DNA from 3 places in the Bounagaea algeriensis genome. Region 1 is predicted to be linked to each of the others. Evidence: riboswitches for the same ligand, from Rfam matches in the RefSeq annotation. Region 1 holds a riboswitch; each other region holds the start of a gene.
What was found. Region 1 has a riboswitch for glycine ahead of gcvT (glycine cleavage system aminomethyltransferase GcvT). Riboswitches for the same ligand answer to the same signal wherever they lie in the genome.

Region 1 (3,218 bases):
GCGCCGAAGGTCTGGCGGTTGTTGGCGTAGTCGGCGGCCATCTCGACGAGCCGTTCGCAGGCACCGAGCGCGTGCGCGGGCAGCATGTAGCGGCCGCGGCCGATCCACTGCATGGCCAGCGAAAAGCCCTGGCCGATCTCGCCGAGCACGTTCTCCTCGGGAACGCGCACGTCGTCGAACACCAGCGAGGCGGGTTGACGCTCCCACTCGCCCATGATGTCGATGGGTTCCGAGGTCCAACCCATGTCGCGGTCGACGAGGAAGCAGGTCACCCCGCCGTCGGCGCCCTTGGACTTGTCGGTGACGGCGAAGACCATGGCGAAGTCGGCGTCGATGCCGCCGGTGATGAAGGTCTTCTCGCCGTTGATCACCCACTCGTCGCCGTCCTTGCGGGCGGTGGTGCGGATGTTCTTCGCGTCGGACCCGGCGCCGGGCTCGGTGATGGCGAAGCAGGACTTCCGGGTGCCTTCGATGGTGGGCAGCAGGTAGCGCCGCTTCTGCTCCTCGTTGCCGTGGTAGAGGATGTTGTCCGCGTCGCCGCCGAACTGGAACGGCACGAACGTCCGTCCCAGCTCGATCTGGATCAGCGCCGTCAGCACGGCCGGCAGGTCCATCCCGCCGTACTCCTCGGGGGTCTGCACGCCCCAGAACCCCGCCTCGCGCGCCTTGTTCTGGAGGTCGGCCTGCTCCTGCTTGGTCAGTCCCCGCGCACCGGCGCGTTCCCGGTCCAGCACTTGCTGCTCCAGCGGCATGAGCTCGCGCTGGACGAAACGGCGCACCCAGTCGCGCACGTCGCGCTCGGTGTCGGACAACGAGAAGTCGACCATTGACCTGCCCTTCCGTGTGACGTACTAACTAACAACGTTAGTTTTATGGCAGCCTAGAGTCCCTCGAACCGCCCTCGCAAGAGGCGTTCCCCCAGGCCAGCAACGTGGAGAAACCGTGCCCCGTCCGAGCCGTCCCCTCCTGACGACCGAACGCATCGCCCGGGTCGGCCTCGAGATCATCGACGCCGAAGGGCTCGAGGCGCTGTCCATGCGCCGCCTGGCCGAACGCCTCGACGTCCGCGCGGCGTCGCTGTACAACCACGTGCCGAACAAGGACGACCTGCTGCACACGATCTCCGACGAGGTCATGACCCAGGTCGACGTCTCCGACTTCGAGACCGACTGGCCCACCGGCCTGCGCACGTGGGCGCGGTCCTACCGCGCCGCCCTGCGCGCCCACCCCAACCTCGTGCCGTTCCTGGCCTCCGGCCCGGCCCACCGGGAGAACGCGTTGCGCCGCGCCGACCGGGTGCACGGCGGGCTCGTGCGGGCCGGCTGGCCGCAGCGGTACGCGACGATGATCGGCGCGTCGACGAAGTACCTCGTCGTCGGCTCGGCCATGGCCTCGTTCGCCGAGGGCTTCCCCGCCGACGCGAGCATCTACGACGAGCGATTCCCGCACCTCGACCGCGCCCACCTGCTGCCGCAGCACACAGAGATCGACGCGGACAGCTTCGAGCTCGCCCTCGGGGCCCTCATCGACGGGCTGCGTGAGGTCTACCGCACCCTCGCCGCGACGACGCCCGAGGACGCGGTGTCGGCACCGCAGCACCCGCGCCGACCTCCGCGCGCAACCGAGTGAGATCAGCCTCGCGTTGTGGTTGACTGCCCGCGGGGTCCTCCGTAGCGTCACGCTCTGTCCAGAGAACAACCTGCCCGGGGGGCAACCTGTCCAGGCAACGCCCGGGCAGCTGGTCCACAACCGAACACCGCGCCGTTGACTCCGTGCGGGAGAGCTCCCGGCCCGTCGGGACGCCGAAGGAGCAAGCACTCCCCAGCAAACTCTCAGGCACCACCTACCGCACGGCACGAGGCGCAACGGGAGGAAAGCAGGAGCGGACCGCTTCTCGCCCACGGTGCAAGCCGTCGACGACGGTGAAACTCTCAGGCCCATGACTCCAGGGGAGACCGCCCGACGTGCGTACGACCGCGCAGGTGGCGAACGCAGCGGTCCGATTACGCTGGCAGGATCCGATTGCGCAGTTTCGGACCCGCGACCGCCGACCGGCGCCGCCCCCAGGAGGAGTCCAGACACGATGACGTCACCGAGGCAGACGCCCCTGCACCGGATCCACGAGGAGCTGGGCGCGACGTTCACCGACTTCGCCGGCTGGCAGATGCCGGTCCGGTACTCCGGCGACACCGCCGAGCACAACGCGGTGCGGGGCAGCGCCGGGCTGTTCGACCTCTCGCACATGGGCGAGCTCCACATCCGCGGGCCGCAGGCCGCGGAGGCCTTGGACTACGCCCTGCTGGCCCACGCCTCGGCGATCACGCCCGGCCGCGCGCGCTACACGATGATCTGCAACCACGACGGCGGCGTGCTCGACGACATCATCGTCTACCGGCTGCGCGAGGACGAGTACCTCGTCGTCGCCAACGCCGCCAACGCCGGCACCGTCTCCGCGGCACTGGCCGAGCGCACCTCCGGGTTCGAGGCCGAATTCCACGACTACTCGCACCGCTACGCGCTCATCGCGCTGCAGGGGCCGAACGCGGCTGCGATCCTCGCCCCGCTGACCGAAACCGACCTGTCGACCGTCAAGTACTTCGCCGGGTACTACGCCACCGTGGCGGGCTGCGAGATCATGCTCGCCCGCACCGGATACACCGGCGAGGACGGTTTCGAACTGTTCACCGCGCCGGAGGACGCCGAGTCGATCTGGCAGGCGCTCACCGAGGCCGGCGCGGGCTACGACCTCAAGCCCGCCGGACTGTCCTGCCGGGACACGTTGCGGCTGGAAGCGGGTATGCCGTTGTACGGCAATGAGCTCAGCGTCGAGTTGACGCCGTACCACGCCAATCTCGGCCGGGTGGTCAAACTCGACAAACCCGATGACTTCGTGGGCAAGGCCGCGCTGGCGAAGGTCGCCAAAGGCCCCACCGACCGGACGTTGGTGGGCCTGAGCACCGACCAGCGGCGCGCGCCGCGACACGGGTACTCCGTGCTCGACCCCGAAGGCAACGAGATCGGCGAGGTCACCAGCGGTGCGCCCTCCCCCACATTGGGGCACCCGATCGCGATGGCCTACGTGGACCGCGCGCACAGCCAACCGGGCACCGCGCTGAACGTGGACGCGCGCGGCAAGTCGCTGCCGGTGGAGGTGGTGGAACTGCCGTTCTACCGCCGCGGCAACTAACAACAGCGCCGTTCGACCAGAGGTCCGCAGG
Region 2 (3,218 bases), 440 kb from region 1:
CTCCGGTACCACCGCGTACAGCAGGTTGCCGATCTCCGTGACCAGCGGGTGCGGCCCGACCCCGCGGGTGACCCACTCCCAGAGGCTCAACCGGTGCCCGGCGTCCGGCCCTTCCTGCGCGGGCACCTCGATCGCCACCACGCGGTGCGGCTCGTTGGACACGGCCAGCTCCGCCGTCGCCGCGCGCCACCCCTCACCGCCCTGCAGCAGCAGGCGCACCTGCTCGGCCGAGCGCTGCCGCTCCGCGTCGGCCACCGCGCGCCAGCGCAGCAGGCGCAGCGCCACGAGCGGGGCGGTGTCGGCGAAGGCGGTGGCGCGCTGCTCGGAGACCTCCTCCGGCACGACCGCCCACATCGACCCCAGCAGTTCACCGCCCATCCGGATGGGCACCACCAGACGCGGCAGCGTGCCGTCCTGCTGGGCGGGCACGAACACGGCCGAGCCGGACTTGCTCAACTGCCGGAACGTGCCGCGGGCGCGGAACTTGGCGAGCACCTCGTCCGGCTGGCGCCGTCCCATGATCGTCGAGACGCGCGCCGGGTCGATCCGGTCCTGCCGCGCCGAGTGCGCCAGCACCTGCGAATGCGCGTCCTCGATCGTGACCGGCGCGTCGACGACGTCGGCGACCGCATCGGCCACGCGGAACAGATCGCCCAGACCCGGCAACCCGGTGAACGCGCGCGCCTCGCCGGCGACCGCAGGGGCGTCCGGCTCCTCCCGGCCGCCGGTTTCGGCCAGCGCGGCGCGCACGAGCCACACCAGCTGCGCCCACGACGTGCCGGGCAGCACCTCCACGAGCGCGAGCCCGGCCTCCTGCGCGGCCGTGCGCACCGCCTCGTCCCCGGGCCACGGCGTCTTGCACAGCAAGCCGGCCGCGCCCCGCTCGGCGCACTCGGTGACGAGCCCGACCACCTCGCCGCGGTCGTGGCACGCCACGCCGAGAACCAGATCACCCCCGGTGATCGTGATGTCGGCCTCAGCGATGACGACGTCGCGCACGCACGGGGACGCGTCCGGCAGGACCGCCGCACGCAGCAGCGTCGGGCCCACCCGCTGCACGAGCGCGGAGAGTTCCAACATGAGCTGCCTCACTGGAGCGGCGGATCGAAAGCGAGGTGGGCGTGTTGACAGCCCGCCGCCTCCGTTTATGGTGACCACACCGACAATCGCACAAGCCGAGGATCCCGAGCGGGAGAGACCCCGAGCGCCCCCTGGGCGCCGGGGCGCCGAAGGAGCAAGACTCCCCGCAAACTCTCAGGCCCCATGACCGCTCGGGGAAGGTGACTCTGGAAAGCCGGCATCACCGCTGATGCCGCACCCACGGTGCAAGCCGCGCACGCGGCGAAGCTCTCAGGTTCCGCAACAGAGGGGGAGGCCCATCCCGGGCAGGCGGCTGCGCACTGACCACGGCCTGCCCAGACGACGAACGGACGGAGCCTCCCGACATGACGTTGCCGAGCGAACTGCACTACACCGAAGAGCACGAATGGCTCTCCGATTCCGGTGAGGTCACCCGGGTCGGCATCACCGAGCACGCCGCCGACGCCCTCGGCGACATCGTCTACGTCCAGCTGCCCGAGGTGGGCGAGCGGATCGAGGCCGGGCAGTCCTGCGGCGAGCTCGAGTCCACGAAATCGGTCAGCGACCTCTACGCGCCGGCGACCGGCGAGGTCACCGCCGTCAACGAGGCCGTGGTCGACGATCCGGCGATCGTCAACTCGGACCCGTACGGTCAGGGGTGGCTCATGGAGGTGCGCGTCACCGAGATGGGCAAGGTGCTCACCTCGGAGGAGTACCAGCAGCTCATCGGGTAGATCTTGAGACGACCCGGGCGGACGGTGCTCGACCGGCCACCGTCTGCCCGGGATCCACGAGCCACCGGCCGCCGGTGCACCGTTCCGCCCGCGTCCACCGCGGTGCCGCTGCACGGGAAGGACCAGTGCGACACCGCGGCTGCTGCGACCGGGCGCGGTCCCGCGGCCCGACAGCACAACAGGGGGACCGATCAATGGCGATCAGCGTCTTCGACCTCTTCTCCGTGGGAATCGGACCGTCGAGTTCGCACACCGTCGGCCCGATGCGCGCTGCGCGCATGTTCACCGAACGTCTCGAGCGGGACGGCGCCCTGCCCGCGGTCGCACAGGTGCGAGCCGAGCTGTTCGGCTCGCTCGGCGCCACCGGAGCCGGCCACGGCAGCCCGAACGCCGTGCTGCTCGGACTGGAGGGCAACGCTCCCGAAACGGTCGACCCGGCCGTCGGCGACGAGCGCGCGGCGGAAATCCGGAGCAGCGGCAGCCTGCGGCTGGCCGGCACCCGCGAGATCCCGTTCCAAGTGGACCGCGACCTCGTGCTGCACCGGAAGGAATCGCTGCCGGTGCACCCCAACGGCATGCGGTTCACCGCCACCGACCCCTCCGGTGCGGAGCTGGCCAGTGCCGACTACTACTCCGTGGGCGGCGGTTTCGTCGTCGACGAGCAGGCCAGCGGCACCGACCGCATCGCCGCGGACGCGACGGCCGTGCCCCTGCCGTTCCACAGCGGTGAGCAGCTGCTGCACACGGCCGTCGAGCTGGGCCTGCCGATCAGCGAAGTGATGCGCGCCAACGAGATGTCCTGGCGCAGTCCGGACGCGGTGCGCGAAGGCCTGCTGCACATCTGGCACGTGATGCGCGAGTGCGTCGACAACGGGTGCCGCGCCACCGGCCACCTGCCCGGCGGGCTGAAGGTGCGTCGCCGCGCGGCCGACCTGCGGGCGAAACTGTCCGATGAGGACGACTCGACGGAGTGGGTCGGGTTGTACGCGCTGGCGGTCAACGAGGAGAACGCCGCCGGCGGTCGCGTGGTGACCGCGCCGACCAACGGCGCCGCCGGGATCGTGCCCGCCGTGCTGCACTACTACGCGCGGTTCGTCCGCGGCGCCGACGAGGACGGCATCGTGCGCTTCCTGCTCACCGCGGGCGCCATAGGCGCGTTGTTCAAGGAGAACGCGTCGATCTCCGGTGCCGAGGTGGGCTGCCAGGGCGAGGTCGGCTCGGCCTGCTCCATGGCCGCCGCCGGGCTCACCGAAGTCCTCGGCGGAACCCCGGGGCAGGTGGAGAACGCCGCCGAGATCGCGGTCGAGCACAACCTCGGGCTGACCTGCGATCCGATCGGCGGGCTGGTGCAGATCCCGTGCATCGAGCGCAACGCGGTCGCCTCGGTCAAGGCGATCACGGCGG
Region 3 (3,218 bases), 1.5 Mb from region 1:
GAGGGTGAGCGGTACCTGCCGATTTGGATCGGCTCGGTGGAGGCGACCGCCATCGCGCTGGAGCAGCAGGGTGTGCGGCCGGCGCGTCCGCTGACGCACGATCTGCTCAAGGACGTGATCGGCGCCCTGGGGCGTGAGGTCGAGCAGATCCGGATCACGGACCTGCAGGAGGGGACGTTCTTCGCCGAACTCGTCTTCGACGGGGACGTGCGGGTGTCGGCGCGGCCGAGCGATTCGGTGGCTCTGGCCCTGCGCGCCGGGGTCTCCATCCACGCCGATGAGACGGTCCTGGATGAGGCCGGTCTGATCATCCCGGACGAGCAGGAAGACGAAGTGGAGAAGTTCCGCGAGTTCCTGGATTCGGTTTCGCCGGAGGACTTCCGCGGCGCGGACACGTGAACCGCGCGGAACTGGTTGCGGCGCGACGGGGCCCTCGGCACGGTCGAGGGCCCCGTTGTCGTGCGCGGTCGTCGTGCGCCGGGGCTGTCGTGCGCGGCGGGTCCTCGTGCGCGCCGGGGAGCGGGCCGGGAGGACTCGAGGCGGGCGGGGACGTCCACCCGTTGTTGATCTTCTTCGGCGCGGCCCGCGCGTCGCGTTGACCGCCCTCACCCGGGGGCCTACTGTCGAATTGCGCGAATCGCTCCGGTGCCGTTTTCGCTGGCAGTCGCGGGGTCACCAGGATGGTGGGCGGGAGCCGATTCGCCGAACGCACCGGACCGGATTCGTCGGCAGCGTGCCGGACGAGGGGAGGCAGGCGTGGTCGAGCAAGCGCCCGAGCGGGGTTCCGCAGGGGGAGGGGACGAGTCGCCGGATGCGCCGTCCACTGGGATCGCTGCGACCGGTGCGCCCCCGGCGGTCGACGGGGGCGGTGCGGCCGAGCCGTCCGCGCACCGGGCCGGCGAGACGCTGCCGGCGGACTCGGTCTCCGACGAGCTCGTCGGGTACCGGGGAGCGGCGGCCTGCCAGATCGCGGGCATCACGTACCGCCAATTGGACTACTGGGCGCGGACGAAGCTGGTGGGGCCGTCGATCCGCAGTGCCACCGGCTCGGGATCGCAGCGCCTCTACTCGTTCAAGGACATCCTCGTGCTCAAGGTGGTCAAGCGGCTGCTGGACACGGGAGTGTCGCTGCACAACATCCGGCTGGCCGTGGACCACCTGCGCAGCAGGGGAGTGCGCGACCTGGCGGGGCTCACGCTGTTCAGCGACGGAACCACCGTCTACGAGTGCACGTCCCCGGAAGAGGTCGTCGACCTGCTGCAGGGCGGGCAGGGCGTCTTCGGCATCGCCGTCAGCGGGGCGATGCGCGAGATCACCGGCACGATCCACGAGTTCCCCGCCGAACGTGCCGATGGCGCGCTGATCGAACCGGTCGAGGAGGACGAACTCTCCCGCAGGCGGCGGGACCGGCGCACCGGGTGAGCTTGACGTCAAGCAGGTGTGCGTCAGCCGACAGCCCCTCGGGCACGAGCGCCTGATCGGGTACGCTACGCACTATCACCGACCCCGTGCGGGAGAGTTCGGCTCGAGCGATCGAGTCGGCGCCGAAGGAGCAAATCTCCCCATCAACCTCTCAGGCCACTGGACCGCGCGGGCGAGATGCCTCTGGAAAGAGGGTGCGGCGACGGCGGCGCACCCCGCCGACGGTGCAAGTCCGGCCGGAGCGCCGGGCGAAGCTCTCAGGCGTTCGCGCAGCGGACAGTGACAGAGGGGGAGAGTCGGCAGCACGCTGGTGTTGCCGCCCCCTTGTTCGCCGCGAAGATTGAGGTTGGGCGATGACCGACGTGACCCACGACCGCATTCCGCTCGCCGCGTTGGAGCACGGGACCCCGTTCGCCGATCGACACGTCGGACCGACGCCGGCGGAACTCGCCCGGATGCTCGACGTGGTGGGGGTCGGTTCCCTCGAGGAACTGGCCAACAAAGCCGTGCCCGGCGGAATCCATGAACAGGACCTGCAGCTCGAGCTGCCGGAACCGGCCACGGAACCGCAGGCGCTCGAGGAGCTGCGCGGTCTCGCGCAGCGCTGCACCTCGCGCACCCAGATGATCGGGCTCGGCTACTACGACACGATCACCCCCGGGGTGATCCTGCGCAACGTGCTGGAGAACCCCGCCTGGTACACGGCCTACACCGCCTACCAGCCGGAGATATCGCAGGGACGGCTGGAAGCCCTGCTGAACTTCCAGACGATGGTCTCGGACCTGACCGGGGTGCCGGTCTCCAACGCCTCCATGCTGGACGAGTCCACCGCGGCCGCCGAGGGCATGACCCTCGTGCGGCGTGGCGGCAAGGCCAAGTCGCCGCGGTTCGTCGTCGATGCCGACACGCTGCCGCAGACCGTGGAAATCCTGCGCACCCGTGCGGAACCGCTCGGCATCGAGCTGGATGTCGCCGACCTGTCGCAGGGCGCGAGCGGGCTGCCGGACGGCGAGTTCTTCGGCGCGTTGTTGGCCTACCCGGGCGCTTCCGGCGCCGTGCGGGACCAGCAGGACGTCATCGCGGAGATCCACCGGCGCGGGGCGATGGCCGTGGTCGCCGCCGACCTGCTGGCACTGACGCTGCTGCGCGCTCCCGGCGAGATCGGCGCCGACGTCGTCGTCGGCAACACCCAGCGCTTCGGCGTGCCGCTCGGGTTCGGCGGCCCGCACGCCGGGTACATGGCCGTGCGCAAGGGCTTGGAGCGGCAGTTGCCGGGGCGCCTGGTCGGCGTCAGCGTCGACACGGACGGCAACCAGGCCTACCGGCTGGCGTTGCAGACCCGCGAGCAGCACATCCGCCGCGAGAAGGCCACGAGCAACATCTGCACCGCGCAGGTGCTGCTGGCGGTCATGGCGGGCATGTACGCCGTTTACCACGGACCGACGGGCCTGCGGAACATCGCCGCCCGGGTGAACCGGATGGCGTCCGTGCTGGCCGCCCGCCTGCGCCAGGGCGGGATCGGGATCGTCGAGGACGCCTTCTTCGACACGGTGCTGGCCCGCGTGCCCGGCCGCGCCGACGAGGTCGTGGCCGCCGCACGCGCGGAAGGTGTCAACCTGCGCAAGGCCGATGCCGACCACGTGGGCATCGCCTGCGACGAGAAGACGACCCGCCAGGACCTGCGCAGCGTGTGCGCCGCGTTCGGGCTCACCACCGGTCTCGACGAGCTCGACCGGTTGGACGCCGAGACGGCGGACGCCCTGCCGCATCCGCTCGAGCGCACCTCCGAGTACCTG

Region 2: another riboswitch for glycine. It lies ahead of gcvH (glycine cleavage system protein GcvH); the one in region 1 lies ahead of gcvT (glycine cleavage system aminomethyltransferase GcvT).
Region 3: another riboswitch for glycine. It lies ahead of gcvP (aminomethyl-transferring glycine dehydrogenase); the one in region 1 lies ahead of gcvT (glycine cleavage system aminomethyltransferase GcvT).

Annotation. Positions count from the first base shown of each region.
Region 1 covers NZ_CM137102.1:3,289,178-3,292,395, forward strand. The annotation lists gene ACVGV2_RS14980 (acyl-CoA dehydrogenase family protein) at 1-827, opposite strand, end outside; gene ACVGV2_RS14985 (TetR/AcrR family transcriptional regulator) at 943-1,629, shown strand; glycine riboswitch at 1,766-1,859, shown strand; glycine riboswitch at 1,860-1,956, shown strand; gene gcvT (glycine cleavage system aminomethyltransferase GcvT) at 2,084-3,187, shown strand.
Region 2 covers NZ_CM137102.1:3,731,709-3,734,926, reverse strand. The annotation lists gene ACVGV2_RS16985 (helix-turn-helix domain-containing protein) at 1-1,080, opposite strand, end outside; glycine riboswitch at 1,180-1,280, shown strand; glycine riboswitch at 1,285-1,368, shown strand; gene gcvH (glycine cleavage system protein GcvH) at 1,446-1,814, shown strand; gene ACVGV2_RS16975 (L-serine ammonia-lyase) at 2,009-3,218, shown strand, end outside.
Region 3 covers NZ_CM137102.1:1,755,735-1,758,952, forward strand. The annotation lists gene ACVGV2_RS07920 (bifunctional nuclease family protein) at 1-399, shown strand, start outside; gene ACVGV2_RS07925 (MerR family transcriptional regulator) at 907-1,422, shown strand; glycine riboswitch at 1,502-1,599, shown strand; glycine riboswitch at 1,600-1,712, shown strand; gene gcvP (aminomethyl-transferring glycine dehydrogenase) at 1,776-3,218, shown strand, end outside.